2 regions of the Rhizobium sp. 01T444 genome follow, and region 2 is predicted to be linked to the other one. Evidence: predicted binding sites of a transcription regulator. Region 2 holds the regulator's gene; the other holds the start of a gene.
The links. The regulator LexA, encoded in region 2, represses DNA repair genes until DNA is damaged. The targets are predictions, from matches to a motif close to TGTTCNNNNTGTGTTCNG.
Positions count from the first base shown of each region.

Region 1: a site for LexA is predicted at 3,769-3,786, ahead of AC1DTN_RS27205 (ImuA family protein). Genes of this name have one in related genera too.

Region 1 is NZ_JBFTPD010000025.1:62,040-77,669, forward strand. It holds gene AC1DTN_RS27195 (error-prone DNA polymerase) at 1-1,531, opposite strand, end outside; gene AC1DTN_RS27200 (DUF6504 family protein) at 1,528-3,042, opposite strand; gene AC1DTN_RS27205 (ImuA family protein) at 2,963-3,718, opposite strand; gene AC1DTN_RS27210 (helix-turn-helix domain-containing protein) at 4,469-4,864, shown strand; gene AC1DTN_RS27215 (Rossmann-fold NAD(P)-binding domain-containing protein) at 5,266-6,345, shown strand; gene AC1DTN_RS27220 (MmgE/PrpD family protein) at 6,333-7,679, shown strand; gene AC1DTN_RS27225 (amidohydrolase family protein) at 7,694-9,097, opposite strand; gene AC1DTN_RS27230 (winged helix-turn-helix transcriptional regulator) at 9,112-9,981, opposite strand; gene AC1DTN_RS27235 (response regulator transcription factor) at 10,027-10,707, shown strand; gene AC1DTN_RS27240 (autoinducer binding domain-containing protein) at 10,825-11,529, shown strand; gene AC1DTN_RS27245 (hypothetical protein) at 11,691-12,080, shown strand; gene trbI (IncP-type conjugal transfer protein TrbI) at 13,263-14,552, opposite strand; gene AC1DTN_RS27255 (conjugal transfer protein TrbH) at 14,564-14,995, opposite strand; gene trbG (P-type conjugative transfer protein TrbG) at 14,997-15,630, opposite strand, start outside.
Region 2 is NZ_JBFTPD010000009.1:60,197-75,826, forward strand. It holds gene bamA (outer membrane protein assembly factor BamA) at 1-695, shown strand, start outside; gene lpxD (UDP-3-O-(3-hydroxymyristoyl)glucosamine N-acyltransferase) at 746-1,807, shown strand; gene fabZ (3-hydroxyacyl-ACP dehydratase FabZ) at 1,800-2,267, shown strand; gene lpxA (acyl-ACP--UDP-N-acetylglucosamine O-acyltransferase) at 2,264-3,082, shown strand; gene AC1DTN_RS14865 (LpxI family protein) at 3,086-3,967, shown strand; gene lpxB (lipid-A-disaccharide synthase) at 3,964-5,133, shown strand; gene gltA (citrate synthase) at 5,165-6,454, opposite strand; gene AC1DTN_RS14880 (ComEC/Rec2 family competence protein) at 6,745-9,171, shown strand; gene lexA (transcriptional repressor LexA) at 9,152-9,877, opposite strand; gene AC1DTN_RS14890 (VOC family protein) at 10,073-10,960, shown strand; gene kdsA (3-deoxy-8-phosphooctulonate synthase) at 10,957-11,805, shown strand; gene AC1DTN_RS14900 (methyl-accepting chemotaxis protein) at 11,819-13,630, opposite strand; gene eno (phosphopyruvate hydratase) at 14,104-15,378, shown strand; gene AC1DTN_RS14910 (FtsB family cell division protein) at 15,524-15,630, shown strand, end outside.

The DNA.
Region 1 (15,630 bases), on a different contig from region 2:
CCTTGTCCCACTCGATCACCTGCCGATCGACCATGGAGGCCGGCTCGATCGGCACCAGATCGTCGAGCCGGTCATGGGTCAACACGAAGCCGCCCGGATGCTGGCCGAGATGGCGTGGCGCACCCATCAGCTGCTGGGCAAGGCGGAGGGTGAGTGCAAGCCGGCGGTCGTCGGGATTGAGGTTTAGGTCCCGGACATGTTGTTCACCGACGGCCTCGCTCCAGGCCCACACCCCCGATGAAAGTGCCTTGATCAAATCCTCGGGCAGTCCGAGCGCCTTGCCGACGTCACGGATGGCGCCCTTCGTCCGGTAGCGCGTGACAGTGGCGCAGAGTGCCGCCTTATGGCGCCCGTACGTCCTGTAGATCCACTGGATGACCTCCTCGCGCCGTTCGTGTTCAAAGTCGACATCGATGTCGGGCGGCTCGTCGCGTTCCCGGCTGACGAAACGTTCAAACAAAAGGTCGTTGGTGTCAGGGTCGATGCTGGTAATGCCGAGAATGTAGCAGATGGCACTATTGGCGGCCGAGCCCCTCCCCTGACAAAGGATGCCCTGGCTGCGGGCGTAACGAACGATCGAAAACACCGTCAGGAAGTAAGGCGCGTAGCGCATTTCCTTGACGAGATCGAGCTCGTGGCGGATGGAGCGAAGCACCTTCTGCGGCAAGCCATCGGGATATCGCGCCGGGATGTGTTCCCGGACATAGTGTTCAAGCGACTGCTGCGCGTCCATGCCGGCAACAATTGCTTCCTCAGGGTACTGATAGGTCAGTTCTTCCATGGAGAACGTGCAGCGCGCGACAATCTCCATCGTCCGCGCAAGCGCTTGCGGATAGCGTGCAAACAGCCGCTGCATTTCCTCCGGCGACTTGAGGTACCGGTCGGCATGGCGTTCGCGCTCGAAACCGACATCGTCGATCGTCGTGCGGTTTCGAATGCAGGTCACCACGTCCTGCAACTGCCGCCGGGCGGGCTCGTGAAAGAGCACGTCATTGGTGACGACGGTTTTGACCTTGTGGCTGGCAGCCATCACGGCAATTTCGTGCAGCCGGAGCTGATCGTTCGGCCGGCGTCTGAGGCTCAAAGCTACATAGGCTCTGTTTTGGAAAATCTCCGCCGTCTTTCTGAGCTGGAGGGCGCATGTCTCATCGGCGAGATCCGGCACCAGGATGGCGATCAGCCCTTCCGCATAGAGAGCGACGTCGTCGAGCGTCAGGATGCATTTGGCCTTCCCGCCCCTGCTCTTTCCGAGCGTCAGCAATCGTGTCAGCCGCGAGTAGGCCGCACGGTCTGTCGGGTAGACGAGGATCGACATGCCGTCCGTCAGGTCGAGACGACAGCCGACGACCAGGCGAAGACCGGTGGCTCGCGATGCCTCCAGTGCCCGCACGATACCCGCTAGCGAATTGCGGTCGACAATGCCGAGAGCCTCTATGCCGATGGCCTTGGCGGTCGCAAACAGTTCGTCGGCCGAGGATGCGCCGCGCAAAAAAGAAAAATGCGTCGTGACCTGCAGCTCGGCATAGCTCATGTGAAGGTTCCATGCATGAACCAACGATGCGATCCGGTCTCGGGGTCGACACCGTCGCCAGCGCGATAAATCCAGTAGCGTTCACCGGTCTCGTCCGCGACGGTGAAATAGTCGCGCACGGCGACCCATTCCGACGATCGCTGCCACCATTCGCCGAAGATGCGCTCGGGGCCGTCGGCCTGTTTCACCCGGTATCGCTTACCGCGCCAGGTGAACCACACGGGAGGGTGGTCGGGCAGCAGCGCCATGACCTCGATCGGTTCCGGGCGATCCATCAGCCGGACCGGGCGCGGCCAGTTCAACGGCCAGCTCTGTCCCTGCTCTTCGGCGACAGGCGAGATGCTTTGCAGTGATCGCTCCGCAACGTCGCTGGCCACCGGCGCGACGCGGTAGAGACGGAATTTTCCACGATTGCCGAGAATGTCGACGAAAGCGCCGATATCGACCTTGGCCTCTTCGATCAGGGCGGAAGCAAACTGCCTGTCTTCAAGCGGCTCGACCATGATGGCAGCAAGGCTGAGCTTCTCGATGCCGAAGCCCGGATCGATGCGTTCGATCCGATCGTGCAGGAGTTTGGTCAGCCAGGCAATGTCGCGGACAGGCTTTGCAGTTCCGGCCCTCAGCGCCTGGACCGTATTGTCGACCCGGTGGACGATGAGGTCCGTGCGGCGTACGCCAAGGCCCCTTGCCTGAAGGACACGGCAGAGCCTGTGCACCAGCAGCGAGACATATTTGGCGATCGTCTCCGCAGCGCCGATCGGATCTGCGAAGGACCGTGACACTTCGACGAAGTCGGGCGAGCGGATTGGATCGATGGGCTCGGCTACCCGGCCAAACATCTGGTCGAGCCTGCGCGTGATCTCCGGGCCAAAGCGCAGGGTCAGCGGTGCTCTTGGCGTTGCCGCCAGTTCACCGACGGTGCGAAACCCGAGGATACGCAAACCTGTCACGACCTCCGCGTTGAGACGAAGCGAGGCAATCGGCAGATCGGTCACGGCATCGACTGTCCGGCCTGGTGCCACCACGCTTGTCTCGTTGCCGATCGAGCGCGCCAGCGCATGGGCTGCTCCCCAGCTGTCTGCGACCGCTGCCCGTGCCGCCAGACCTTTGGCGCGGAAGCTGTTGACCAGGCCTGACAGCATAGGCCCCTCCCCGCCCTGCAGATGGTCGGCACCCTCGGTGTCCATGACGATGCCGTCAGGTGGGTCCAAGGCAACGACAGGCGAATATCGGGTAAGCGCCCAAAGGGTGATGCGCTCCAATACCGCAAGATCGCCTGCAGGATCGGCATCGACCATGTTAAGTCCCCGCACGAATGCCTGCGCCTTGGCGGCCGGCATGCCGATAGTCAGGCCAAGCTTTGCGGCGTTTGCGTCGACCGCCGACAGCCATCGCTTCGACCCGCTCTTTGCGACCACGACAAGCGGTGCGTCAGCCGGAAGGGACGGATCGGCGCGTCTGATCCGATCTGTCCGCAGCGTCGGAAGATATACGGAGACGACCCTGGCCATCACATGCCTCGACGATGAAATCTGTACTTTCTCCGGCCTTGATCCTGATCAATTCGGCGAGCCACCTGGCTCTACCGATGCCGGGAACGGGCAGCGGCTCGGACGGCAAGACCGAAACGCGCCAGCGCGAGGCAGCGGCCGTCGGATGCCCGAAATCACTTGCCTCCGTCTGGCGTCGCCAGCGCCGGATGATCAGCCCGAGCGTTCCGGATCCCTCCGCGGCCAGTTGCAGACGGCGTGAAACGACCATTGGCAAGCGCACCGTTTCGGCCACGACCGCGCCAAGCCCGCCGAAGCGCAAGGCCTCCTCACAGGCCTCAAGCACATATTCCTCGTGAACCGCCTCGACATAGATCACGCGATCCGGATGAAGGCCGGTCTGCGCGAGCGCCGGTGCGAAGAGATCGGGACGCGCCAGGCACCACACGACCGTGCCCTTGGTGCGGGCCGCTATGCCTGCGACAAACAAGGCAGCAGCAGCGCCGTTGACGGCGCCGGCCCCGCCTCCGGCGAATTCGTGGATCGCGCCATAGGCAAGGCCCCCGCCGGGAAGCTTCTCGTCGATTTCGCCGACACCGAAGGGCAAGACCGCCTTCGGCCGGGCGGCCGCCCCTTCGAGATGCTGGATACGCTCTCGAAGCTCATAGATAATTCGGTTTGCGCCTGGCCGAGCCATTGTCCGGTCTTCATCATGTTAAACGTATCCACACCGCAGGAAAGCGGATATGTTCTTTATTTGTTCCTAATTCAAACGTGAGTCAACGTAGCTGTTGAGGTGAATATTCCTAACCGGGCGCTATCCGCACCACGGAATGGCAAAAAAATAGAATTAGTTCAACCAAATGAACGGATTCGAACGAACTTGAAAAATGTCGGCATAAGAAAAAATACCTATTGTTTGCTGGCCCCTTGCCTCAGCTCGCCATGCCCGTCTGCAGGCAGATCCAGGAAATCCTTGCCGCCGCGGCGATGATCGACCCAGTCGCCCGACGGGCCGCCCGGCTCCTGACCGGATGGCAAGCTTTTGCCTTGTGAAAAACAGGGAACTTTTGGTTTGGTCTGACGTTAGAACGCGGCAGATAGTTGGCCGAAGCTGATGGCTGGAAGAACGATGCGCGTCCAAACACCCATTTTTACTGTCTCCGCGCTCGCAATTTTGGTTGCGCTTGTCGCGATCAATCCATTCGGTCGTCATCTGGTCGACCCCCGCTCGACATCTGCAATTATAAGAGAGGGTCATTGACGAATGCGCCGCTCGATCTCGTCTGCGGCGTGCTCAGCAGTGAACACGCCTGGTCGGACCGAAGCTTGATTGCACGGCCAAATGCCAATGATCATGCTTATATCCCGCCTTTGAAATCCTGTCGTCTCTATCCCCGCCAGCTGCCTCGTTCAGCGCAAAAGAACACAAAACCAGGAGAATGAATTGGCCCGTCCAAAAGGCAATCCGATCGACGCTGTCGTTGGACAAAACCTGCAGCGCATTCGAAAAAGCAGAGGAATTAGCCAAACCGCACTTGGTGAGGCGCTCGGCATTTCCTTCCCGCAGATCCAGAAATACGAGACAGGCATCAATCGCGTCAGCGCCAGTGCGCTTTACGAAATGGCGCGCGCCCTCGGGGTGTCACTGGATGACTTGTTCAGCGGGGCCGAACAGATTGTCAGCAACGATCCGACGCGAGAGCCAAACCTCGCCGGACGACGACCGACAGAAATCGATCAGATCCAGAACCCTGCCATTCGCGAGGCGATGCGGAGTCTCATCACGCTGGTAGCCGGGCCGGGCACGCAAAATGAGGTCGGAGCGGAAATCGCGCAATAGCGTTGCGACCTGGGTCGTCGTTTACTCAATCGGGCTTTAGCCGAAGCAACCATGTGCTCGCTGTTCTGCCCAAGCGTATTCACAATGACAGTACTGACGGACAAGGGCCTGCGGCACCGGTTGTGCCGCGGCAATTGGCAGCGAGGTCGCCGTCATTGTTGCGAGACGACGTGCTCTCCAAGGACGTCCCCCACATTCAGATTATAGCTGAACAGGTGAACGCGATATGCAGCAGCCGCTGAACCTGCTGACGGCGTCCGTGCAAAGTTTACGGAAATGTTTCCCAGGCGATGCCGAGCGACCACCCTTGAGCATCAATCTTGTTGAAACCTTCACCTCCCACATGAGGCGAAACCTCTAAACTGGCTCTGCACTCGTCAGCTCTAGAAAGGGAGGAGACGATGACAGACGCGTTGAGCGGAATTGCATTTTTGACAAGGTCGGACCTCGCCACGAGAGGCTGCGCGCTGACGACCAAGGACGTGCACGAGGCCGTAGCGCGAGCCTGGGCCGAAATCCGGTCCGGGGCGGCGCGCGGCGGCAAGGCGGTCCTGTCCTTGCCCGAAGACGAGTTTTGGTCGGTCCCCGATTTTACCGCCTTCAAGCCTGATTTTGCCGAAGAACGTCTCGGCTGGAAGCTGTCATCTCTCTATAGCGTCAGCTCGACGCATGGCGGGGTGAAGATCATCGGCGCCAATGCCTTCAATCGCAGCCTCGGGCTTCCGAGATCAACATCGACCTTCATCCTGCTCGACAAGTTCACACTTCGCCCGATTGCGATCCTCGACGAGACGGCGCTTTCGGCAGACCGGACCGGAACCTATGCCTCACTCGTCGCAGAAGCATGTCTTGCCCGTGGCACTGCCTCCTGCGTCTTTCTGGTTGGAGCCGGGCCGGTTGCGCAGAGCGTCATCCGGTCGCTTGCCTTTTCCTGCGCGGACAGGATCGAGCAGATCTTCGTCCGCGCCCGCAGATTGGAAAACGCCCGCGCGCTTGCAATTGCGCTCTCGGGCGAAGTCAAGATCCCGCTCGTCCCTGTCGATGACAACCGGACCATGCGCTGCTGCTCCCTGGTCGTCACCGCGTCCAATGCCCGCGAACCAGTCTTTGCGGACGAGGATCTGGCGCAAGAGGCGACCACGCTCCATCTTGGGGGCAACGAGGCGCCGGACGATTATCTGAAACGGGTGTTTCGAACCGGCCTCATGGTTTGCGACGATCTCCAGACCGTTTCGAGGCGCAATTCGCAAAGCATCGCCCTGCATTTTTCCAGCCGAGGCCTGTCGCTGGAAACGATTGGACCGCTCATCGGCATACGCGAACTCGCAAATCCAGCACCCTGGTACGAAGACAATGCCGGACCGACCTGCGTTACCTGTGTCGGCCTGCCAATGCTCGATCTCTTCGTCGCCCAGGCGAGCTTCGATAAATATTGCCGTGCACATGCAGGGTCGGAGGTGGACCGGACATGTCCTATCTGACCCGCATTCTGGCCGAGCATGTGCGGGCGGCACCGACAGAATATTGTCCTGACATCGCTGACGTCGCCCGACGCTGTATCCTGGATCTGCTGGGCGCTGCTATCGCAGGCGTAGCCATGCCGAGTGCGGTAGCTGCGCGCACCATGGCCGGACCGGTCTTTGGCAGCGGCGAGGCGCCGATTTGGTGCGCCGGCAGGTGCGCGCCGGCGGGGGCCCTTTTCTGCAATGTCACTGCCGCGTCCGCGCTCGACATCGACGACGGCAATCGCGCGGCTCGCGGACATCCGGGGGCATGCGTCATCCCCGCGGCGTTGTTGATAGCTGGCCAGACCGGAGCGACGGGACGTGAACTGATCAGCGCGATCATCTGCGGCTATGATGTCGGCGCCCGCATCGCCGCCTCGCAGACGACGGACGGAATTCGCACACGCCAGTCCGGTCGCTGGGCAGCCTTCGCTTCGGCCGCGACAGCCGGCCGCCTGTTGCAGCTGGAGCCTGTCCGGCTTTCGCATGCTCTCGCCATTTCGGGCGTGATGGCGCCGAACCAGCTTGCCAATGGCAGTTCCGGCTACTCACGGCTGACAGGCAACGATGTCAAGGAAGGTATCGCATGGAGCAGCCTGCTCGGCATGACGGCGGCCCATCTCGCGGCTGCCGGTTTTACAGGGCCTGAGGACCTTCTCGATCACCCGGACTATTACGACGGCAGCCGCATTCTCGGTGGGCTCGGTCGCCATTGGGAAATCGCCGACACCTATTTCAAGCCCTACGCCTGTTGTCGCTATATTCACCCGGCACTTGATGCCTATAGCGAGCTCGCCGACGAAGATACGATCAGCCCCGAAGACATTGTCGAGGTCGAGGTCCGAACCTTTGCATGGGCCTTGAAGCTTGCCAACAGGAATGCGCCGGAAAGCATGGTCGACATGCAGTACAGCCTGCCCTATTGCATGGCGATCCTCGCCATCGACGGCAAGCAAGCGCTCGCACCGATCGGGGCAGATGCTCTTGGTCGAAGCGACCTCAGCCGCTTTGCGCAGAAGGTTCGCCTGAGCATTGATACCGATCTCGACCGACCCTTTCCGACGCAGACCCTTTCGCGTGTGATCCTGCGTACCAGAACGCTCGAGTTGACCTCTAAAGTCCATAGTCCGGCCGGTGACAAGGCGCGGCCGATGAACTGGCAGGCTATCGTCGAGAAATTTCGCTATCTGACGCGCCACCGGCTGCGCGAGGACGAGCAGCAGGACATAGTCGACGCCGTTGCCATCTTGCCAGACGGCGATCCTCAGGCGATCACACGGATCCTCCAGGCGGTGCGCCACCCCCTTTGATCGACGGAAGCTGTTCAGTCGATCGGCAAAGAGCGGTGACCGGCAGCAGTTGGCTGGCAGACGAGGCTTCCGTTGAAAACGACCATCCTGCCGGCGACGAGAACGTGGCGGACACGGCCGAGATTGTTAGTCTCGCTGATGATGACATCGCCGCGTTTTCCCTTGGCGATCGATCCCCGATCGCCAGCCAGTTCCGGAAAGATTCTGGCGACGTTACCCGTCGCCAGCGCGATCGCTGCTGCGGGCGACATGAACTTCTTTTGTACTACCCGATGAATGGCTTGCAGAATGCCATCCCAGTCGCCGCCCGCGTAATCGGTCGAAAGCGTATCGACGAGACCCGCGTTGATCAATGCATCGAAGTTGTCCGGGCCGTTGCGCCAGCGCGTGGAAATGCAGTCGAGCGTCGACACATCGACAGCAGCACCCAGATCGCGAAGCGCCTTGGCCGTTACCAGCGCTTCTTCTGTCGTGAACGAAGAATGATTGCTGTGGCCGGCTATGATACGCGCCTTCGGATGGATTCTTGCAAGTCCGATCAGCTGTTCGGCCGTCGGCGCGGCATTATGAAAGATTGCCGGCATCCCGGTGCGAGCGGCTTGTGCGGCGATTTCATCAAGACCGCGACGGGCAATCCCGACCGATGGCATCACGGTATCACGTATCAATCTACTCAAGCCTTCCGGCGTGAAATTAACCGAAAGCCCATTCTCCTCGATCAGCCGTGACAACACGTCATTGTTCCGGTCGTGTTTCTTGTCGAGCCTGCTGCCGAGCACGGCCTCCTTGAGTTGGCGGGCCAGCCTTGGATGGACAGCAAGGCCTGATGCATTCTCGATGGCGTTAGGCAGGAAACGATAGTCCTGCGCCCCGCCGCCGAGTGTCTGGCCGCCGCCAGCTTCGCCCAGCGCTTTGGCGCCGCGGGCGAGCATCTCGTCGATTGTCGCCGTCAGATGGCGCCCTGCAAGACCCGCCCCGTCGGCGGCTACAGCTGCCGCGATGCTAGAGGGCGTATGGGCGGTGCTGACATGAATATCGAGCGGATGGGACTGACCTGGCCCAACGTCAATTTCGTCTGGCAGGGCAAGTCCGCAGACGTTTAAAAGTGTGGTCGTACCGGACAGGAGGTGGCGGTTGCGCTGATAATCGACGTCGTAAGGGTCAAGTGGCAACGATCCGCTCGGCATTGATGGGCCGCAGATGCATCCATGCGCATGGGCATTAATGACGCCAGGAAGGACCGTGCACCCACTGGCGTCGATCACATCATAGTCGTCCGCCAATGCGGTCTCGTCCGTTCGCGCGACGGCCTCGATCATTTGGTCGGACACGAGCACGCTCGCCTTCTCGAGAAACTGGATGCCGTCGCCCGTAAGGACGCTTGCATTGACGATCGCAATAGGGCGATGCGGGCTCACGATGTCCCTTCCTTTCAGAATGGATTGGACTCCAGTGCGTATCCGATGCCTCGGACAGTTCGGACGACGTCAAGCTTCATGATTGGCGTTAGCGCCTTGCGAAGCCTGCCGATATGGACGTTGACGGTCCGCGGATCGACGAAGACACCTTTCGGCCATGCCCCGGACGCCAGTTCATCTCGTTTGAACACTCGTCCGGGATCGCTAATCATCACACGCAGCAATTCGAACTCGACCGGGCCAAGATGAATGTCATGCCCGTCAAAGAGAATCCGGTGCGTCCGCGCATCGACGATGAGACCCGAATGATTGAGCCGCTCCAGCCCGGCCGATGCCGGGGAAGAGTGATGGTTGCCGACCAAACGTTTTAAGGCGCGAAGATATCGATCGGGTTCGAGCGGTCGCATGAATGCCTCTTCGACGCCGACATCCAGGAATTGCGCGAAGCGATGCGATTGTTCGGCTGCGAGAAGGGTGACAATGCGTACATGGCGGGTTGAGCTGTCCTCCTTCAGCACTCTGCAGAGGCCGAGCGCAAAATCAGGCTGTCCGTCGACAAGGAGCCCAACATTCGTTCTCTCCTTGATAGCGGCAATTGTTTCGGCCGGGCCCATCGCCAGCTCGGTCGCAAATCCATCCACTGCGAGAATGTGGCGAACCGAAAGGCAGAAGTCGGTATCAAGCGAACTTATGACGACTCTGGATTGCACAATAGAACCCGCGAGAAATCGAGACGCTCTCTCAAGTTCGACACGTCTTGCATCAACGATGTCACGAACGGTCGGACTCGGCAAACGCTTTGATATTAAATGATGTTTCAAGGTCTCGCAGTGCTTTGCGATTGCCCGCAGGCCTTCAAATCTGTGAGTTGAATCCCCACGCATCTATGCTCTTCTTGGCTGATGGAACCATCAAAGCCGGCAGAAATCTTGATCGCGTCCGACGACCTCACGCTCGCGCAACAGATCGCTCACATCCTCAGGGAAGACGAGCTGGCAACCACGGAGATGTCGCCCGAGCGCGTCCTGCACCAGGGTTTAACTCACCACGAGTTTCGGCTCCTCATCGTCGCGATCGTCGTTGAAAGCCACGTTGGCGTTGCCTTGTGCGAGCAGGTGAAAAATCAAAGCGGTATTCCGATCATCCTTTTGCTTCCACCGGAACGGCATCTCGATGGTATTGAAGCCGGAGCCGACTTCTGCCTGCCGCTTGACAGCGATCCAAAGCGACTGATGACGCATGTTCGCGCGCTGCTGCGGCGATCGGGGCCGGCCTCCAGAAAAGGCGGACGAAGTCTGCGTTTCGATGGCTTTCGCATTGATATGGACCGGCGTCAGTTGTTTGCGCCCGATGGTTCGATCGTCAAACTTCTCGGAGCCGAGTTCGAAATCCTGCTCGCCTTATGCCGCCATCCGGGCACCGTTCTGTCTCGCGCCACTTTGCTCGACGCAACGCATATAGGCCTTGGCAGGCCGCTCGAGCGCAGCATCGACGTTCATATCTGTCGGCTTCGGCGCAGCCTTTCCAAGGCGCAGGCCAATGCTGGCGAACTTATCCAGACCGTGCGGCTCGGCGGCTATGCCCTTATTTCCTCGATCAACCCTGAATAAGTAAGGATTCAAAAAATCGTCTCATGAGTGTTTAATCGCTGCAGGATACTTCAATTGCGGTTAAATCTCGGCCGGCGATCTAGCAGCCTCGCTTGGCCGGCTAAGGAGCGATGCGCCGTGAAGAAAAATCTGGATACCTTGATTGATGTTTTGAGCCTTTCGGACGACGACCAATCCAAGCAACTCGCATTGCACAAATTTGCACAGCAATGTGGGTTCGAGCATTATGCCTATGTCAATATTCGCCCGAGCCTTCCCGAAGTCTTCACCGATTATCCCAGGAAATGGACGGATATCTATTTTGCCAATCGGTACCAGAGGATCGATCCCGTTATTGCCTCCGCCAAGCGCATGCGAAGACCTTTTTATTGGTCATCGCTGCCGCTGCATCGGGCCTCGACAGCGGCGGAGCGGAGATTTTACGCTCATGCACGTCAGTTCGGTATCGTTTCCGGCTTGTCGATCCCAATCGGCGTCGCACTCGGCCGCACTGCAGTCCTGACACTTGCATCCCACCTGCCGGACTTTAAGGGAGAGGGCAAGCTCGACGACATACAGGCGATCACCGCAACGACGCTCTTATATGCGCTCCTGAAGAGACGTGATCCATCGACAATGGCGGAGCCCCAGATCCATCTCACCGTCAGAGAGAAGCAATGTCTGTATTGGCTCGCAGTGGGAAAATCCTTATCGCTCACCGCCGATATTCTCGAGATCAAGAAAGACACCGTGCGCCATTATCTCAAGTTGGCCCGAGGCAAGCTCGGCGCCGACAACACGATAAATGCAGTCCATGTAGCCACTCGATTGGGGCTTATTTGATCTGGCGCTGCAAAAGACGCCCTGCTGATGTCTTGCTCCCGGCTGGACGGCCGACGACAGAGACGCGATGGCATTTTAGCATTTCCGAATCTTCATCCTTGACTCGATCAAAAATGAGAACATAATAAGAACATCACCACCCAAAAGGAAGGATGACGGCGATGAGCAATTTGCCGAACGATACGTTATGGCAAGAAGCAGACCTCGATAGGGTGCCTCAAGGCACCTATTGGACGCCTCCTGCGCCCCTGAGCATTTATGAGCTGGAACCTAAGCTTCGTGCCGCGGTGTCGCAGGCTATCGAAACCCGCTGCGACAGGGTTGATCAATTCGAGATCCTCCTTGCCCATGCCTTTGATATGGAAACATGCGCTCCGGTCGGGACCTTCGTGGTTTCGGCTGACGAAGCTGGCGGCCGAGCCGTTGGCATTTTTAGCGACCGCGGCGAGGTCGGCATCAAGGAGCCGATGTGGTTTGCCTTCGATGGCGACACTGACGAAGCTTTCAAGGCGCTGCATGACCGGGTCAAAGAAAGCGGCTATCTGCCGTAATATTCGGCGGCTCCGACTTGCGGACTTCTGCCTGTCGATGACGCCATCGGGCAGAACTAGCAATGCCGGAAATGAACCGCTCCCAAAACTCTCGCGCTGGTCCTTGGAGGAGGCGCGGGATGTTGGGGCAACGCTCTTTGTCCGGCGCTGTCCCTGCAATACAACGTGGCGCCTCCTGCCGGGCGTCCTCAAATTCCGAAATAAGCAACGTGAGTGCTTACCTCGATTTTCATGGGAGGTCCACGTGCGCAGATTAAAGGCCGAAGGGATGCAGTAGCACAGCCCACACCCAGCCTAACTGGCTGTGGGCCAGTCGGCAGGGCAAGGCTTTGGCCAATAATTTAGACTGAGGGAACAAAGGGCCGCTTTCCAAGTATGGGCATTGGGATCGTGCGGCGGGTGTTGTCCACCCTTACTGCCCTCTGTGTCGACCCGTGCGATCCCACCACTCCTACAGAGCTGGCCGCGACCGGCAGGGTCTCTTGCCCAGGATCCGGCTGACTCCTTCCTCATCGTGGCCACCAAATCACTATTGTTGCTGTGGCAAAAACGAGCGCCGCCAAGATGGCAAATACAAGCCACGCCAGAAGAGCCTGGGCAAGGCGATGAAGCCGGAAGAACCGCGGTCGCAAACGATCGACCCACGGAACTTCTCCGAGATCCCTTAGGCGTTTTTTTCCTCCCCCGGCGACCATCCTCGTGCTCAAGCTGACGTTGCTGGACGAAGTAACGCGGATCAAGGCTTTTGGTTTGCTGGATGCATCCGCACCTCTCATTTTCGCGCTCGACCTTTCGCCAGCAATCGATTTTTTGCCGATCAGCTGGAACTTTCTTTCATACTTTCGGTTTTTCTAATGGACCGCCTGACGACATGTTTGTCTTCCAGCCTTTAGCGAATCGTTTGTGCGGTCCAATTTTCCACTCCCTCTACTCCTGCCCGCTCCGGCGGGCGCCTTTTTGCCCGTCAGATCCATGCATGGCCGTGATTCTCATTCGGCAGCTGCTTCTCGCCAAAATAGCCCACCGGCAGCCGCACCGGATCCCGACGTTCCGCGGCATGGTCAATGCGCTCGACTGACAAATTTGTAGCGTGTGCGCGTCCTTGCGGCACCAACGAAGCAGCGATGTCGCTATGCCAATAGCTGTGAGAGCTGGACAGCGGGAGGCTCTTGCCGGTTGAAATCAACGGGCCACATAGGCGCCGGGAAATACGATGTCCTGATCGACGAGCACGCTGAACATGTATCCGGGGCGAATTTTAAGGGTCGGCTGAAGGTTGAGGCCCTTGTCGATCGATCTTTCCGCCACCCGCCCGAAGCTCTCCGCAAAATTGCGCCGCGCTGCATCCGATGCCGTATCCTGCGTGTCCCGCGTCGAACTTTCTGGCATAGAAGCGTCTATTCCCGTCCCGATGAGGGCGATCAGGGCAGCCGAGGCGAATGTCCTGACCGTGTGATTGTTGACGCGATCCTCGAAGCCGCCGTAGCCCTGCGCATCCGTGCCGGCCATTCCCCCGATCTGCAGCGTCGATCCATTTGGGAAAATGATGTCTGTCCAGACGACAAGCACCCGCGCCTGACCGAAGGCGACCTTGGAATCATAGCGCCCGAAGAGCTTTGCTCCTTGCGGAATGAGCAGTTGATGGCCGGTGGCGCTGTCATAGACGGCCTGGCTCACCTGGGCGCTGATACGCCCGGGCAGGTCGGAATTGATGCCGGTGATCAGTATTGCCGGAATGACGGAACCACGTTTCAGCTCATAGCGCGACAGTTGCGGAACGACCTTGTTCGGTAAGTAGCCGAACGCCTTGATGTCGGCATTGAAGAAATCCTCTTTGGAACCCTGCTTGTTTTGATCTGCGTCCCGCCCGGCGAGCCCGGCTTGGAGAGCGGCCTGATAGAGGTCGACGGGGTCGGATGCCTTTGCACCGTCGCGGGCCGGCGGATCGGCCGATCTTTCGGGTAGACGAGCTTGGCTGATGTCGACCTGCAAAGGTGAAGCGCGTGCGGCTTCGTCAGCCTGCATTCGAGCCAATTTCCGGCGCTGGATCTCGCGCAGATAGCGCTCGCGCCCTTCGCGCACCAGCCGGGCCTCGAAGTCGTCAGGGGTCTCCGGCACAGGACCCCTGAACGCCGGTTGCGGGGTTTCTGGAACAGGCTTGTCCTCGACAGATTTCGGCGCTTTGTCACTGACCGGAGGGGGCAGGAGCGGCTCGACCAGCTCAGGCTCGCCGATGATCCCGTCTTGAATGCCGCGCTTCAGCTGGTCGGCATAATTTGCTGCGGGAACGCCTGCGCTATCATCCCGTTCGGTCTGCCTGGGATAAAGGCCCCTGGAGGAGAGACCGAAGATGATGACGCCGAAGAAGACGATGGCAAGGCCTATGACGAGGAGTACCGGCAGCTTGTTGAGCCGCCTGATTGCCTTCGACTGAAGGCTGCTTGGGTCGCCAAGCTGTAGGGACTGGACCATGCTCTTCTTTCCTATTTGACCGCCATCACCGACACCGGGCTCGTCGGAACGGCCCCCGAATTCGACAGGGCGTAGAGGCGAGCAATACGCAGGTTCCGCGTTGAAAGGCTGGCGAGGACCCCCTCTTCAGACCTGTCGAGCGCATAGGAAAGTGCGATTGCATTGCTGTCGTGTTTAGGACCTGACACGACGGCGTAGCCGGATCCCTTGAGCGAAGCCTCAAGCGCAGTGCCAAAGGGCGAGGGGGCGTCCGGCAGGGCAAGGGTACCGGCTGCAGTAGGGAATTGTTCGGAAAACCGGTTTGCCATGTCGCCGGCAATCATGGCGGCAGCACCCAGGGAGAGCGGCGCAAGGTCTTCGCGTGGATCCCTCCTGCCGGAAGGGGCCTGGCAGCCGGCAAGTGCAAGCCAACAGCCCAGCGAAGCGAGAAGAACGCGGCGCATGTCAGCCCGCCCGCCGGATTGTGACCTGCTGTTTCTTCCAGCCGACCCCGGAGACAAGCACGGCGCGCTCGATGTTGTAGTCAACGACCATCAAATTGTTCGACATACGATAGTTGACGATGCGGTTTTGTCCGCCAGAAACGACGAAAAGGACGGGCGCATCCTGTCCGGCGAGTGAAGGCGGAAATTGGATGTAGGTCTTCTGGCCATCCGAATAGACCCGCGTCGGCCTCCATGGCGCGTTGCCACGAACCGTATAGGAGAAGTTCAGCTGGTCGGCAGAAACGCCCCCTCCCGGTCCACCTTTGGCTTCGAGGCGGGCATTGACGTCGGCGAGCTTGTCGGAAACATCTTCGGGGTACGAAAAGCCCACCCGTGCCATGTATTGGATCGGATGGGACTTGAGCTGGATGTGATAGGTGCGCCGTGATGTGGTGACGACCATGGAGGTCAAAAGCCCGGGTTCGGCCGGTTTGACGATCAGATGGATCGCTTGCCCCCCGACTGCCCCTGACGTCGCAGGCTCTATCTTCCATCGCACCGTGTCGCCGACCAGCACGTCGCGAACGACCTCGCCCGCTTCGAGTTCGATATCGCAGACCTGCAGCGGCGAGCAGACGACGGAAGGCTGGGTT
Region 2 (15,630 bases):
GCGGAAGCAGTCTGGCCGATTTGTCTGCTACCTATCAAAACCTGGTCAACGAGAGCCCGTGGACGCGGTCCTCCATATCGCAGACGCTGACCTACAATACGCTCGACGATACCGTCTTGCCGCGTGAAGGTATCTACGCTACTGCGACGCAGGAAATCGCCGGCCTCGGCGGCGACTCCCAGTATTACAAGATCTACGGTAAGGCCCGTTACTACCATCTGCTCGCTGACGATGCCGATATCATCGGTTCGCTCTCGGCTTCAGCTGGTTATGTTGTCGGCTTCGGTGATCACCTGAACGTCTTCGACCAGTTCACGCTGACCAATTCCGATATTCGCGGCTTCGAGAACAAGGGTATCGGCCCGCGCATCACCAACCCGGACGATCCGCTCGGTGGTACGACTTACTTTACCGCTTCTGCCGAAGCGACATTCCCGATGCCGGGCTTCCCGCGTGACTTCAACCTGCGCGGCGCGGTCTTCGCAGATGCCGGCACGCTGTTCGGCAACGATGTCGAGCTTCTCGGTTCGGATACTGCAGAAGGTGACGGTTCCTCGTTGCGTGCTTCGGTGGGTGTCGGTCTGATCTGGCAGTCGCCCTTCGGTGCGCTCCGCGTCGACTACGCGATCCCGGTCGTGAAGGAAGACTTCGACAAGACTCAGCGCTTCAAGTTTGGCATTAACAACCAATTCTGATATCGGCAGTCCGGAACTGTAAATTTCAATTCCGTTCTGGAGTTTTGCCGATGGAGCAAAATACTTTTTTTCTGCCCCATGAAGGCGTGAGACTTGCTGAGTTAGCGCAATTTCTTGGGGCAGAGCTTGGCAATTCCGATCATGGCGATGTCATTATCCGCTCTGTCTCTCCTATAGCCAGGGCGCAGGCGGGAGATATCTGTTATATCCTCTCCCGCCGTAACCGTGACGAGTTCCTGACCTGCGAGGCTTCAGCCGTGATTTGCGACAAGGCACTGGCTCAGCTGGTGCCGCCGCATATTCCTGTGGTGATTTCCTCCAATCCGCATGCTGCCTTCGCGATGGCCGGTGGATTTCTCTATCCCGCAGCGCTCAAGCCGGTGACGTTTTCATCCGGTGAGACGGAGATCGCGCCGAGCGCTATCATTGATCCGACCGCCCGGCTTGAGAAGGGCGTGATTGTCGAGCCGATGGCGATTATCGGCCCTGGCGCGGAGATCGGCGAAGGCACGCGCATCGGCGCTCAGACGATCATCGGTCCCAATGTCAAAATCGGCCGCAATTGCTCCATCGCAACTGGTGTGAGCATTCTGTGTGCACTCCTCGGCAATGGCGTCATCATTCATAACGGCGCTCGTATCGGTCAGGATGGCTTCGGTTACGCGCCCGGTCCGCGCGGGATGATCAAGATCGTGCAGATCGGCCGGGTGATCATTCAGGACAACGTGGAGATCGGCGCCAACACCACGATCGATCGCGGTGCCATGGACGACACTGTCATCGGCGAGGGAACCAAGATCGACAATCAGGTGCAGATCGGCCACAACGTCCGTATCGGTCGCCATTGCGCCGTCGTTTCGCAGGTCGGCATGGCCGGCAGCACCATCATCGGCGATGGTGTGCAGATCGGTGGGCAGGTTGGCCTCAAGGGACATATCACCATTGGCGATGGCGCGCAGATCGCTGCAAAAAGTGGTGTCATGACCGATCTTGCCGCGGGCGGCCGCTATGGCGGAATACCTGCACGTCCTCTAAATGACTATCTGAAATATGTTGCACAGCTCATGACAAAATCAGGGGCTCGCGGAAAAAAGGGAGGCAAGAATGACTGAAGCAACAGCCGCCACGCTTTCTTCGGCAGACATCATGGAAATCATGAAGCTGCTGCCGCACCGCTATCCGTTCTTGATGGTCGACAAGATCGTCAATATCGATGGCGACAATGCCGCCGTGGGCATCAAGAATGTAACGGTCAACGAGCCGCATTTTACCGGCCACTTCCCGGAAGCACCGATCATGCCGGGTGTATTGCTCGTCGAAGGCATGGCACAGACGGCAGGCGCGATCTGCGCCAAGAAGGAAGGCCAGACCGGCAACCTCGTCTACTTCATGACGATCGACAATGCCCGCTTCCGCAAGCCGGTCGTGCCGGGCGACCGCGTTGAATATCACGTGCAGAAAATCAAGCAGCGCGGCAATATCTGGAAATTCCATTGCGACGCAAAGGTCGACGGTGCACTCGTCGCTGAGGCCGATATCGGCGCGATGATCGTACGTAAGGACAACGCATGAGTATGATCGCCGAAAGCGCCAGAATCCATCCGATGGCCGTGGTCGAGGATGGCGCCACGATCGGCGAAGGCGTGGTGGTCGGCCCATTTTGCCATGTTGGCCCCAAGGTCACGCTTCACGATAATGTCGAACTGATCAGCCATGTGGTTGTTCTCGGCATGACGACCGTCGGCGCCGGTACGCGTATATTTCCTTCGGCCGTCATCGGCGGCGACTCTCAAAGCGCCCGTCACAGCGCCGTCGATACGTCGCTGATCATCGGCCGCAACTGCACTATTCGCGAGGGCGTTACGATGAACACCGGCACCGTCGAACATGGCGGTTCGACGGTAATTGGCGACAACAGCCTCTTCCTGGCCTACTCGCATGTCGCCCATGATTGCCGGGTCGGCAACCATGTCATCATGTCGAACAATGTCATGCTGGCTGGCCATGTTTTCGTTGGCGATCACGCGATCATCAGCGGCGGCGCCGCAGTGCACCAGTTCACCCGGGTCGGCAAATATGCCTTTGTCGGCGGCCTCTCGGCCGTCAGCTACGATGTGATTCCCTATGGTATGCTGAACGGCAATCCCGGCATTCTGAGCGGTCTCAACGTCGTCGGCATGACGCGCGCCGGCGTTGATCGTGCTGTCATTCACACCGTTCGACGTGCCTACAAGTCGATCTTCGAGGGTGCCGGTTCGATCCGCGAGAATGCCGCCCAAATTCGCGACGAATATGCCGATTGCGAGCAGGTGATCGAGATCCTCGATTTCATCGCGGCCGAAAGCGATCGCGCGCTGTCTTCGCCGAGCCGGGGACAGAAGGGCTGATCTGTGGCTTCCGACGGCGACACTGCTGAAGGCCGGCTGGCGATCATTGCTGGTGGCGGCCTTCTGCCGTCCTATGTCGCCGAAGCTGCACGTTCGGCCGGCGAAAATCCAGTTATCGTTATACTGAAGGATGAGGGCGACCGTCGTTGGGACGGTTTCGACCACGCTACGATCGGTATCGGTGATTTCGCTTCGCTCGATCGGCTTTTCAAGCGGTATGGAGTGAGCCGTGTCGTCATGTCGGGCAGCGTCCGTCGGCGACCGGAATGGCGCGAGGTGCGGCCGACGCTGCGTATTCTGACCAAGGTACCCGCAGCCATCCGTACGCTGCTTTCGGGGGGCGACGATACCGTTCTGAAGATGGTCATCAAGCTGATAGAAGGGCGAGGTCTGCGTGTTGTCGGCGCCCATGAGATTGCACCGGATCTGCTGGCAACCGCAGGTCCGCTGGGCGCTGTTTCGCCCAATGAAGAGGATCGTCGTGACATAGAGCGCGCAGGCAAGGCGGCGGATGTGCTTGGCAGTCTGGATATCGGGCAGGGCGCCGTCTCGATCGGCGGACGCGTCGTCGCTGTTGAGGGCGTTGAGGGCACGGACGGCATGCTTGACCGCGTGGCGAACCTCAGAGCAGCAGGCCGCATATCGCCGCGCCGGCGCGGTGTGCTGGTCAAGCTCAGTAAGCCGCAGCAGGATATTCGCGCCGACCTGCCGGCGATTGGTGTGTCCACCGTGCTCAACGCCAAAGCCGCTGGGCTTGCAGGAGTGGCCGTCGAAGCCGGCCGGGCGCTGGTGCTTGATCGCGACGCACTCATTAAAGCGGCAGACGAAAACGGTCTTTTTGTCTGCGGTATCGACAAGGGCTTGCCGGGATGGGGGCTTCAATGAGCGACAGACCGCTGAAGATTGCCGTCATAGCCGGCGAAGTCTCCGGCGATCTCTTAGGTGCCGATCTCATTGCCGCGCTAAAGAGGATCCATTCCGGGCCGATCGAACTCGTCGGCGTCGGCGGTGAGGGGTTGCAGAGCCAGGGATTGAAATCGCTCTTCGATTTCTCCGAGCTTTCCATCATGGGCATTACCCAGGTGCTGGCGAAGCTGCCGAAGCTCTGGTCTCTCATCCGGCAGACGGTAGCGGCGATCATCGCGGCGAAACCCGATATCCTGCTCATCATCGACAGCCCGGACTTTACCCATCGCGTCGCCAAGCGCGTGCGCAAGGCGCTGCCGGACCTCCCAGTCGTCAACTATGTCTGTCCCAGTGTCTGGGCCTGGAAGGAATATCGCGCCCAGCGCATGCTCGCCTATGTCGACCATGTGCTGGCCGTACTTCCTTTCGAGCCGGCGGTGATGCAGCGTCTCAACGGGCCGGCGACAACCTATGTGGGTCACCGTCTGGTTGCGGACGCAGCGCTCCTGGAGACCCGGCGCCTGCGCGCTGGCCGGCAGCCCGGCAACGGTGCGATCCTGCTTCTTCCCGGCTCGCGCTCCTCCGAGATCAAGAAGCTTCTGCCTTATTTCGAAGCCGCCGCCAATGAGCTCGTCGCCCGCAATGGACCGATACGCTTCATGCTGCCGACTGTGCCGCACAAGGAAGCGTTTGTGCGCGAAATGACGGCGGGATGGAAGATAAAGCCGGAAATCGTTGTGGGTGCCAAAGCGAAATGGAAGGCCTTCGCCGAAGCCGATGCGGCCATGGCAGCGTCCGGCACGGTTATCCTGGAACTGGCGCTGGCTGATGTACCCGTCGTTTCCGCTTACAAGGTCGACTGGATCATGCGCATGCTAACGTCAGACATCAAGACCTGGAGCGGCGCACTGCCCAATCTGATCGCCGACTACGCGGTCGTGCCAGAATATCTGAACGATATCGTTCGCGGCGCAAGCCTCGCGCGCTGGATGGAGAGGCTGTCAGCCGACACCTACCAGCTCAAGGCGATGAAGGAAGGCTACGAGCTCATCTGGCAGCGCATGCAGACAGAAAAGCCGCCTGGAGAGCATGCAGCACAGATATTGCTCGATGTTCTAACCAGCAAAAAACCCGGCCATTCCTGACCGGGTTTTCTTTTTGCTTCGAAGTCAGCGCTCAGCGCTTGGAAACCGGTACGTAGTCGCGCTTAGGTTCGCCGATATAGAGCTGGCGCGGACGGCCGATGCGCTGTTCCGGATCCTCGATCATTTCGTTCCACTGTGCGATCCAGCCGACGGTACGAGCCAGAGCGAAGAGCACGGTGAACATGGTCGTGGGGAAGCCCAGGGCCTTCAGCGTGATGCCGGAGTAGAAGTCGATGTTCGGGTAGAGCTTCTTCTCTATGAAGTATGAGTCGGTCAGAGCGATGCGCTCCAGCTCCATCGCGACTTCGAGAAGCGGATCGTCCTTGATGCCGAGTTCGCCGAGAACTTCATGCGTGGTCTTCTGCATGATCTTGGCGCGCGGATCGTAGTTCTTGTAGACGCGGTGACCAAAGCCCATCAGGCGGAACGGATCGTTCTTGTCTTTGGCGCGGGCGATATATTCCGGAATGCGATCGACAGTGCCGATTTCCGTCAGCATGTTGAGGGCTGCTTCGTTGGCGCCGCCGTGAGCGGGCCCCCAGAGGCAGGCGATGCCGGCGGCGATGCAGGCGAACGGGTTCGCACCCGAGGAGCCCGCGAGACGGACCGTCGAGGTCGAGGCATTCTGCTCGTGATCGGCATGGAGGATGAAGATACGGTCCATGGCGCGTGCGAGCACCGGATTGACGACATATTCCTCGCAGGGAACGGCAAAGCACATGCGCAGGAAGTTGGACGCGTAATCCAGATCGTTCTTCGGGTAAACGAAGGGCTGGCCGATATGGTACTTATAGGCCATCGCTGCGAGCGTCGGCATCTTGGCGATCATGCGCAGGCTGGCTACCATGCGCTGGTGCGGATCGGTGATATCGGTGGAGTCGTGATAGAAGGCCGAAAGCGCGCCGACGCAGCCGCACATGACGGCCATCGGATGGGCGTCGCGACGGAAGCCGGTGAAGAAGCGGCTCATCTGCTCATGCACCATGGTGTGGTGCGTGACACGATAGTCGAAGTCCTTCTTCTGGGCGGCGGTCGGCAATTCGCCGTAGAGCAGCAGGTAGCAGGCTTCCAGGAAGTCGCCATGCTCGGCAAGCTGCTCGATCGGGTAGCCGCGATGCAGCAGAACGCCTTCGTCGCCGTCGATATAGGTGATCTTCGATTCACAGGATGCAGTCGACGTAAACCCGGGATCGTAGGTGAAGGAAGCCGTGTTCTTGTAGAGGGCACCGATGTCGATGACGTCGGGTCCAACCGTGCCTTTTCGCACGGCGAGATCGACTGATTTGTCACCGATTTTGATTGTAGCGCTTTGATCCGTCATGCTGATCCTCCGGGGTGGCGGTGGCGCCGCAAAAGCGCCATAAGGGTTAAGCGTCCTAAGCGATAGCTATATGATCGCGAAGCTAATGCCAAGTTACCGTGATGCCATTTTGTGCATCGCGGCATCATCTTTTAGGCAGTGCAGCGATGAGCTAAATGCATATCAGAACACCATGATTTGACTGGATTTTTTGCTCCCGCGAATTTTCCTCTTATTTCAATCGATTATTGTTTGCTCGTTTTGATTTCAGGTTGCATTCTGCCGGTATCCGGGGGCGGGTCCAGGCGATTATGGCGGGGTTAGAGACAAGAGAACGACAAGAGCAATCCATTGATGAAAAGATGGATTTTGCTGGCATTGCCCCGCGCGCCATTGTGACGCAATCGGCTCGGACCCAGGTTGCGATCCCATTTCGATGGCGATTGGTGACTGTTGCGAAACGATACGTCGGGTCGTCGATGCGTATGGCCACCGAAGAGGCCGGCCACGGTCGCCTCATCCTCTTCTCTCCGGTCTTCCTTGGTGCAGGTGCCGCGACCTGGTTTCTGGCGGCCTCGGACTTTCCGGCCGTGTCGCTCGGTCTCTTCCTGCTTGTTCTCCTTATTGCCGTTGCGCTCTGCGGTTATGCCCGGACGAAACTGCAGGCGACGCTGCTTGCTCTACTTCTTTTTGCCGGTGGAATGCTCTCCGCGCAGATCGAAACATGGCGGGCAAAGACCCTGATCCTCGATTCAGCCGTAACGACAACGGTGACCGGCCGGATCGAACGCCGAGAAGGCGATGACCAAGGGCGCTGGCGTTATATTCTTGACGTCACCGGTACGGATGCTCCTGAGATCAAGCGTCCGCCCGAACGCATCTCCGTGCTGGTCCGCGGAGCCACCCAGCCGTTCGAACTCGGCGACGTCATCGAGGGCAGGGCACGTCTCACGCCTCCGGCGGGACCGGCGCTCCCCCACCTCAATGATTTTGCCTTCAGCGCCTATTTTGACGGCATCGGTGCCAACGGCTTCTTCTATGGAGTACCCAAGAGGGTTGCGGAACAGCCGGAGCGATCGAACTCGGTCGGTGAGGCAATTCTGGAGTCGCTCTACCGCCTGAGAAGCGGCATCGGCGATCGGATTCGCTCCACACTACCCGGCGACACCGGGGCTTTTGCCGCCTCCCTTGTCACGGACGAGAGACGGGCGATCTCGGATGAAACGACAGAGGCGCTGCGGCAGTCCGGCCTTGCGCATATCATCGCGATCTCCGGCCTCAACATGGCGCTCTCCGCCGGCATCTTCTTTGTCGGCCTGCGCGTCATTCTCAGTCTTGTTCCCGGCATTGCCCAGGCATGGCCAACCAAGAAGATCGCGGCGGCCGGTGCGCTCGCTGCGGTGACGGCCTACTATCTGATCTCGGGTTTTGCCGTCTCCGCCGAACGCGCCTTCATCATGATGGCGATTATGCTGGTTGCGGTCTTCTTCGACCGGCCGTCGATCAGTCTCAGAAACGTGGCGCTATCCGCTCTCGTGATCCTCGCGGTCTCGCCATCGGAGGTGCTGGGGCCGAGTTTCCAGATGTCCTTTGCCGCAACGCTTGCACTGGTCGCCGGCTACGACCTCTGGAAGGGGCGGCCGATGCGGGAGAATGCCTTTGCCAAGCTGCCGATCATGAAGCCCTTCTTCATGGTTGGTGGCTTCTTCGGTGGCGTTTTCCTGACGTCGCTGATCGGTGGTTTCTCGACGGCGCTGTTTTCGATCGAGCATTTCCACCGGCTGACTGCCTATGGCCTGCCGGCAAATCTCGCGGCCATGCCGGTCATCACCTTCATCGTCATGCCGGCCGGGATGCTGGCAATGCTGCTGATGCCGTTTGGTCTGGACGGCTGGCTATGGCCGGTGGCAGGCTTCGGGCTTGATCTGGTGATCACCATCGCAAAGGCAGTAGCGGGGTGGGGCGGCAACATAGATGTAGGCCGCTTGCCCGGCTGGTATTTCCCGACCGCCGTTTTCGGATTTCTGCTGCTGACCCTGCTCAGAACCCGGCTGCGGCACATGGGAACGGCAATTGTCGCGGTCTCGACGCTCGCTGTTGTCCTTCTTCCATCGGAGGCGATGCCCGATATCGCTATCTCCGAAGATGGCGGCCTGGTCGCTATAGTCGATGGAGAGGCGATGGCTTCGAACCGTGAAAAGCCGCCCGCCTTCATCTTCGAACAATGGCAGAGGGCCCTTGCCGTCGAAGAGCATCAGAAGCCAGTTATGCTTCAAGCTGCCAAGGCGCCCACTGCGCCTGATGGTCAAAGACTGCAACTGTCACCCGACCAACAGAATGAAGCCAGAGAGGCAATGAGACAGGCAGTCGCCATTAGCCCGCCGTCACGCTTCTCCTGCCTGAAGGGCGCCTGGTGCACCACTTTGCTCGTCAATGGAAAGAAACTGACCGTCATCGACAATGCTGCCTATCTCGGACCAGCCTGCGATACGGCTGATATTGTGGTGACCCCTGTCCGATTGCGCTTCGACCGCTGTCGTTCCGGCGCGCTGCTCTTTACCGGCGAGACGCTGCGCAAGACAGGTTCTGTCGAACTTCGATTCACCGATAAGGGAATTGAGGTCGCAACCGCATTCGACACATTGGGGCGACCCTGGATGCGCCACCGCGCCTATGATTGGCGCAGTAACACATTCGCAGACGCCAATCTGTCACCGGTCAGTGATAGCGGCGAATGAGGCCGACGAGCTTGCCCTGGACCTTGACGCGATCCGGCGGAAAGATGCGGGTCTCGTAAGCAGGGTTTGCTGCCTCGAGCGCAATCGATGCGCCCTTGCGGCGGAAACGCTTGAGCGTTGCTTCCTCGTCATCGACGAGCGCGACGACGATATCACCCGGATTGGCTGTGCTGCCATTGCGGATGATGACCGTGTCGCCATCGAAGATGCCGGCTTCGATCATCGAGTCGCCGCGAACTTCCAGCGCATAATGTTCACCGGAGCCAAGCATATCGGCGGGAACGGTGATGTCATGCGTATTGTTCTGGATTGCCGAGATCGGAACACCGGCGGCGATGCGGCCCATGACGGGAACGGAGACCGCATTGCCGTTATCGGCAGCGGGTGCTGGCTTCGCCGAGGCAGGAGGCGCCACGGGCTGGGGCTTGCCGAGGCTGCCCTCGATGACGCTCGGTGAAAAGCCGCGCCGAGGCTGCAGGCTCGGGCTGTAGGCTTCCGGCAGTTTGATGACTTCGAGCGCGCGCGCCCGGTTCGGAAGCCGGCGAATGAAGCCGCGTTCTTCGAGCGCCGTGATCAGCCGGTGAATACCGGATTTCGAGGCCAGATCCAGTGCGTCCTTCATCTCGTCGAAAGACGGTGGAACGCCTGACTCCTTCATCCTTTCATGAATGAAAAGAAGGAGTTCCTGTTGTTTGCGCGTGAGCATGGCGTCTCCCCAGTCTTGAAACAAATCCAGAACGGACACTATATGTTCCATATGTGTTCCGCAAGTAGCTAAATTTTCGTAAAACTTCTGTTCAATCTGTCGAGAATTTGATTTTTATCGCCCTTAGGCCTGTCTGGCCTTGTTTCACGAGACCTGCTGAAGCACATCTCCTTGTCACTGCTGGGAGAAGAACCGATGAGCCAAGACACGCTTCCGATCGATCATCTCGTTTTGCCGGTTACCGATATCGACCTTGCCCGCGAAAGGCTGGGCAAGCTGGGCTTTACCGTCGCGCCCGATGCCCGCCATCCCTTCGGCACGGAGAATGCCTGTGTTTTCTTTGCCGACAAAACCTATATCGAGCCGCTCGGTGTCGCGAGCGTCGAGGAGAGCGAGGTGACGGCACGTGAGGGCAATGTCTTCACGGCTCGCGATCAGGCTTTCCGTTTCCGCTGCGGCAGCGAGGGACTGTCCGCCATCGCCTTCGCCACCGCGGATGCAAAGCACGAACATGCTCGATTCGTGGAGGGCAGCATCAGTGCCGGTTCTGTGCTGCAGTTCGAACGCCCTGTGAAAATGCCGGATGGCACGGAGAGCATTGCCGGCTTCCGGCTCGCCTTCGCTGCCGACCTCCGGGCACCGGATTTCTTTCTCTTCGCTGTCGAGCGCATCAACCCGCTTCCTGCCGACCGCAACGTGCTGGAGACCCACGCCAATGGCGTGACAGGCATTGCCGAGATCGCGCTCGCAGCCCCCGAGCCGACAGCCTTCGGCGCCTTCGTTCGCTCGGCGGCAAAAGCCGCTTCTGCTGGCGATACGAGTTTCGGGCTGGAGGTGCTTACCGGAAACGCAAAGATCAGCCTGATGACCCCGCAGGGGCTGGAGGCCTATTTCGATCTGGCGACGCCGGATATCGATCGCGGCCTGCGCGGCCGGGCAATCCTCTTTGCGGTTGGCGATCTGGCCGTGACAGAAGCGCATTTGGCTGCTAACGGGGTGACCTATACACGCAAGGGCAACCGTATTCTGGTGAAGCCCGCGCCCGGTCAGGGCGTGCTCTTCGCTTTCGAGGAAACATCATGAGCTCTACTACGAACTCCGTTGTGACGGTCGGCGAAGGCGCCGGCAAGGTCACCTTCTCCAATGCTGCACGTCTGTCGCTGATTGCCGGCGCTTGCGAAATGGAAAGCCGCGACCATGCGTTCATGGTTGCCGGCACGTTGAAGGAACTGTGCGCCAAGCTCGGTATCGGGCTCGTTTACAAGACGTCTTTCGACAAGGCGAACCGCTCTTCCTTGTCGAGCAAACGCGGTGTCGGCCTTGAAAAGGGCCTGGAGGTTTTTGCCGATCTCAAGAAGGAACTCGGCATTCCGGTTCTGACCGACATCCACACTGAAGAACAATGCGCCGAAGTGGGCAAGGTCGTCGACATCCTGCAGATACCGGCCTTCCTGTCTCGTCAGACGGATCTCCTGGTGGCTGCGGCAAAGACCGGCCGCGTTATCAACGTCAAGAAGGGCCAGTTCCTGGCGCCTTGGGATATGAAGAACGTGCTCGGCAAGCTGAACCAGAGCGGCAATCCGAACATCTTGCTGTGCGAACGCGGTGCTTCCTTCGGTTACAATACGCTGGTCTCCGACATGCGTTCCCTGCCGATCATGGCAGCAACCGGCGCCCCCGTTATTTTCGACGCCACGCATTCAGTCCAGCAGCCCGGCGGACAGGGGGAAACCTCCGGCGGAGAGCGGCAGTTCGTGGAGACGCTGGCGCGTGCTGCCGTGGCCGTCGGCGTCGCCGGGGTCTTTATCGAAACCCATCAGGATCCGGATAACGCGCCCTGCGACGGGCCGAACATGGTCTATCTCAAGGACATGCCGCGGCTTCTGGAGAAGCTTCTCGCCTTCGACGCGATCGCCAAGGCCGCCTGAACGACAGGCAGCATCAGGCTGCCGCGCGGGACGGGCGCCTTTCCTCCAGTGCGAAGCGGGAGAGCATGCGCCCGAGATGGGACGCCTCGTTGCCGAGCTCCTGGCAGGCGGCGTTTGTCTCCTCGGCCATCGCCGCATTCTGCTGTGTCACCTGATCCATACGGTTGACGGCAGCGTTGACCTCGACGAGCGCGACCGACTGTTCTGAAGACGAGCGCACGATCGCTTCGGTCAGCGCCGTCACCTGCAGCACCTGGCGGTCGATATCGCCGAGTGCCTCGCCGGTGCGGCTGACAAGTGCCACGCCCGCGGAGACCTGCCGCGACGACGTCTCGACGAGAAGCTTGATCTCCTTGGCGAGATTGGCGGAGCGGCCGGCAAGCTCGCGGACTTCCTGAGCTACGACGGCAAAGCCTTTCCCTGCGTCTCCGGCGCGTGCTGCCTCGACGCCCGCGTTGAGCGCCAAAAGATTGGTCTGAAAGGCGATCTCATCGATGGCGTTGATAATATCGCCGATCCTGACCGCTGATTCCTCGATCTTCTCCATGGCGGTAACCGCTTCGCGAACGATCTCGGCGGAATGCGCCGCACTCTCCTTCGTGGCCAACATCATCGCATTGGCTTCCTGGGCCCGCTCCGAGGAGTTTTTCACCGTAACCGTGATCTGATCCAGCGCCGAAGCCGCCTGTTCGAGTGAGGCAGCCTGACTCTCGGTACGCTGTGCCAGATCAGTGGTGCTAAGTGCGATTTCGCGCGAACTGTCGCCGACCGTATTCGTGGCGGCATAAATGTCCTTCATGGCATCGGAAAGAATGATGATGCTGGTATTGAAGGTCTCGCGAAGCTTCTCATAAGTGTTGGCGAACTGCTCGTCGAGACGCACGGTCAGGTCGCCGCGTGAAAGCCGCTCCAGGCCGGCGCTCAGGCTTTCGATGACGCGCTGGCGCGTGGCATTCTCCACGCTCTTCGATGCGTCGAGTTCTGCATCGCGGCGCATCTGTGCCTGCCGTTCCTCGTCCTGGTGCGCGCGGATGGCGTTCCGTTCTTCCGCCGATTCGCGAAAGACCGTGACTGCGCGCGCCATTTCTCCGATTTCGTCGGATCGTCTGACATAGGGAACTTCGCGGGAATAGTCGCCGCTCGCGAGGACCGCCATGTAGTCGCGCATCGCCGATAGCGGCACGATCGCGCGCCTGCGGAACATGTAGAGCCCGGCAACGATGAGCACGAAGGAAAGCGCGGCGGCGGATAGCGTAACGGCGGAGAGCAGTTCCGTCTGTTCGGCAGCCTGCTTTTCGGCATCCGCCTGGAAGGCGTTCGCCATCGCCACGAGTTCGTTCACGGCCTTTTCGTGAACATGAAAATTCGTCGCAAGCTTGAGGAGCGCCGGTTCGACGGCGGCCTTGTCGCCCTTGAGTATAGCAGGCACCGCCTCCTCATCCATGACTTGCCAGAAGGCGTCGCCCCTGACGAGAACGTCATCGAGAAGCTTGCGCTTGAGATCGGCGCTGAGCGGCGTTTCTGACCAATATTTGCGGCGGTCTTCATAAGCCGGCTTCAGAACCGTTCGGATGCGTTCGATATTGGCCGTTGCCGAGGCCGGCTGCTCGACGGCTTCGAGCGCTAGCATGTAGGGTTCGATGACATAGAGCGGCGGCGGGAGAATATCGGCGACGAGATCCTTGCCATAGATGATCTGCTTATACATCAGTCCGTTCACGCGAAGCATGTTGAATGCGTAATTCTGCAAGCCGATGGAGGTCACCAGTCCGAGGATGACAACGGCACCGAAAATGGCAAGGCTGCGTGCAATATTGAGTTTCATCTGTGCCTCATATGAAATGCCGCCAAGAGAGTCGATAAAATCCCGTACTGGTTGTTTTTGGAGGGGCGCAGCTGTTCATTCCAGCCGTTCCGTATTTGCCTGAGTGGCCGGAACGACCGACTTTTGAGGGCCTCTCCCAAGCTTTCAAAATTAAACCGGGATGGTTACCGAAGGCTGAAATCAAAGGGCGGGAAGCCGTCCAAAATTGGGGCTGTTGCAGGAATTTTCAGCCGTGGGTTGCTGCCAACGATGGTGGCTTGCCAACATTCCGCCCGGATAAACAGTTTATCGTCTTTCGATGGATGGGATATGCTGGCCGGCGACTGCCGTTCCCTTCAAAACCCTGACATGATTGTGCTATAGGCCACGTCTGATGCGCTGCCCGAACGTGCAAAATTGCGGCATTGTAATTTGCGCACCTTCGATTAAGACGGTTTCAAACGATTTATCCACCCACCGAGCAGGAAAAAACCATGACTGCAATTACCGATATCATCGCCCGCGAGATTCTCGATAGCCGTGGTAACCCCACCGTCGAAGTCGATGTCTATCTCGAAGACGGCAGCATGGGCCGCGCGGCTGTTCCCTCGGGTGCCTCGACCGGCGCGCATGAAGCCGTCGAACTACGTGACGGCGGGAAGCGCTACCTCGGCAAGGGTGTCGAAAAGGCCGTCGAAGCCGCCAACACCGAGATCTTCGACGCCATCGGCGGCATCGACGCTGAAAACCAGATCCAGATCGACAAGATCATGATCGAGCTCGACGGTACGCCGAACAAGTCGCGCCTCGGGGCCAACGCCATCCTCGGCGTTTCGCTCGCTGTTGCCAAGGCCGCCGCGGAGGCTTCCGGCCTGCCGCTCTACCGTTATGTTGGTGGCGCTTCGGCCAGCCTGCTACCGGTTCCTATGATGAACATCATCAACGGTGGCGCACATGCCGACAACCCGATCGATTTCCAGGAATTCATGATCCTGCCGGTTGGCGCAGACTCGATCCGTGAAGCTGTCCGCATGGGCTCGGAAGTCTTCCATACGCTGCGCAAGGAACTCGCCGCCCAGGGCCACAACACCAATGTCGGCGACGAAGGTGGTTTTGCCCCGGGCCTGAAGAGCGCTCCGGAAGCCCTCGACTTCATCATGAAGTCGGTTGAGAAAGCCGGCTACAAGCCGGGCGAGGACATCTATCTCGGCCTCGATTGCGCCTCGACGGAATTCTTCAAGGACGGCAAGTATGTGATGGAAGGCGAAGGCCGCACGCTCGAACCGGGCGCAATGGCCGAATACCTCGCTGAACTCGTCGGCAAGTACCCGATCATTTCCGTCGAAGACGGCATGGCAGAAGACGATTGGGAAGGCTGGAAGACGCTGACCGATCTCGTCGGCAAAAAGTGCCAGCTCGTCGGCGATGACCTGTTCGTCACCAACTCGGCTCGCCTGCGTGACGGTATCCGCATGGGCGTCGCCAACTCGATCCTCGTCAAGGTCAACCAGATCGGTTCGCTGACGGAAACGCTCGACGCCGTCAACACCGCGCACAAGGCAGCCTACACTGCCGTGATGTCGCACCGTTCGGGCGAAACCGAAGACTCCACGATCGCCGATCTCGCAGTTGCCACCAACTGCGGCCAGATCAAGACCGGCTCGCTGTCGCGCTCGGATCGCCTTGCCAAGTACAACCAGCTGATCCGCATCGAAGAAGGTCTCGGCCCGCAGGCTCAGTATGCCGGCCGCTCCATCATCCGCGGCTAATACGAACTGATAAATCAGTCATTTGGAACCCGCGCTCCGGCGCGGGTTTTTTGTTGAGTCTGCCCGTGATGGGCTTTGAGTCAACGAACGGTTAATCTCTGCGCGGTAAATTGAAACGATTGGTAATGCGTTAGAGCATGCGTGTATGTGGACAAAGCATCATAAGAAGAGAAAGACTGGCCGCTTCGTCATTCCGGCCATGACGGTCGCCTTCCTTTCCTATTTCGGTTATCATTGCATTCACGGTGACTA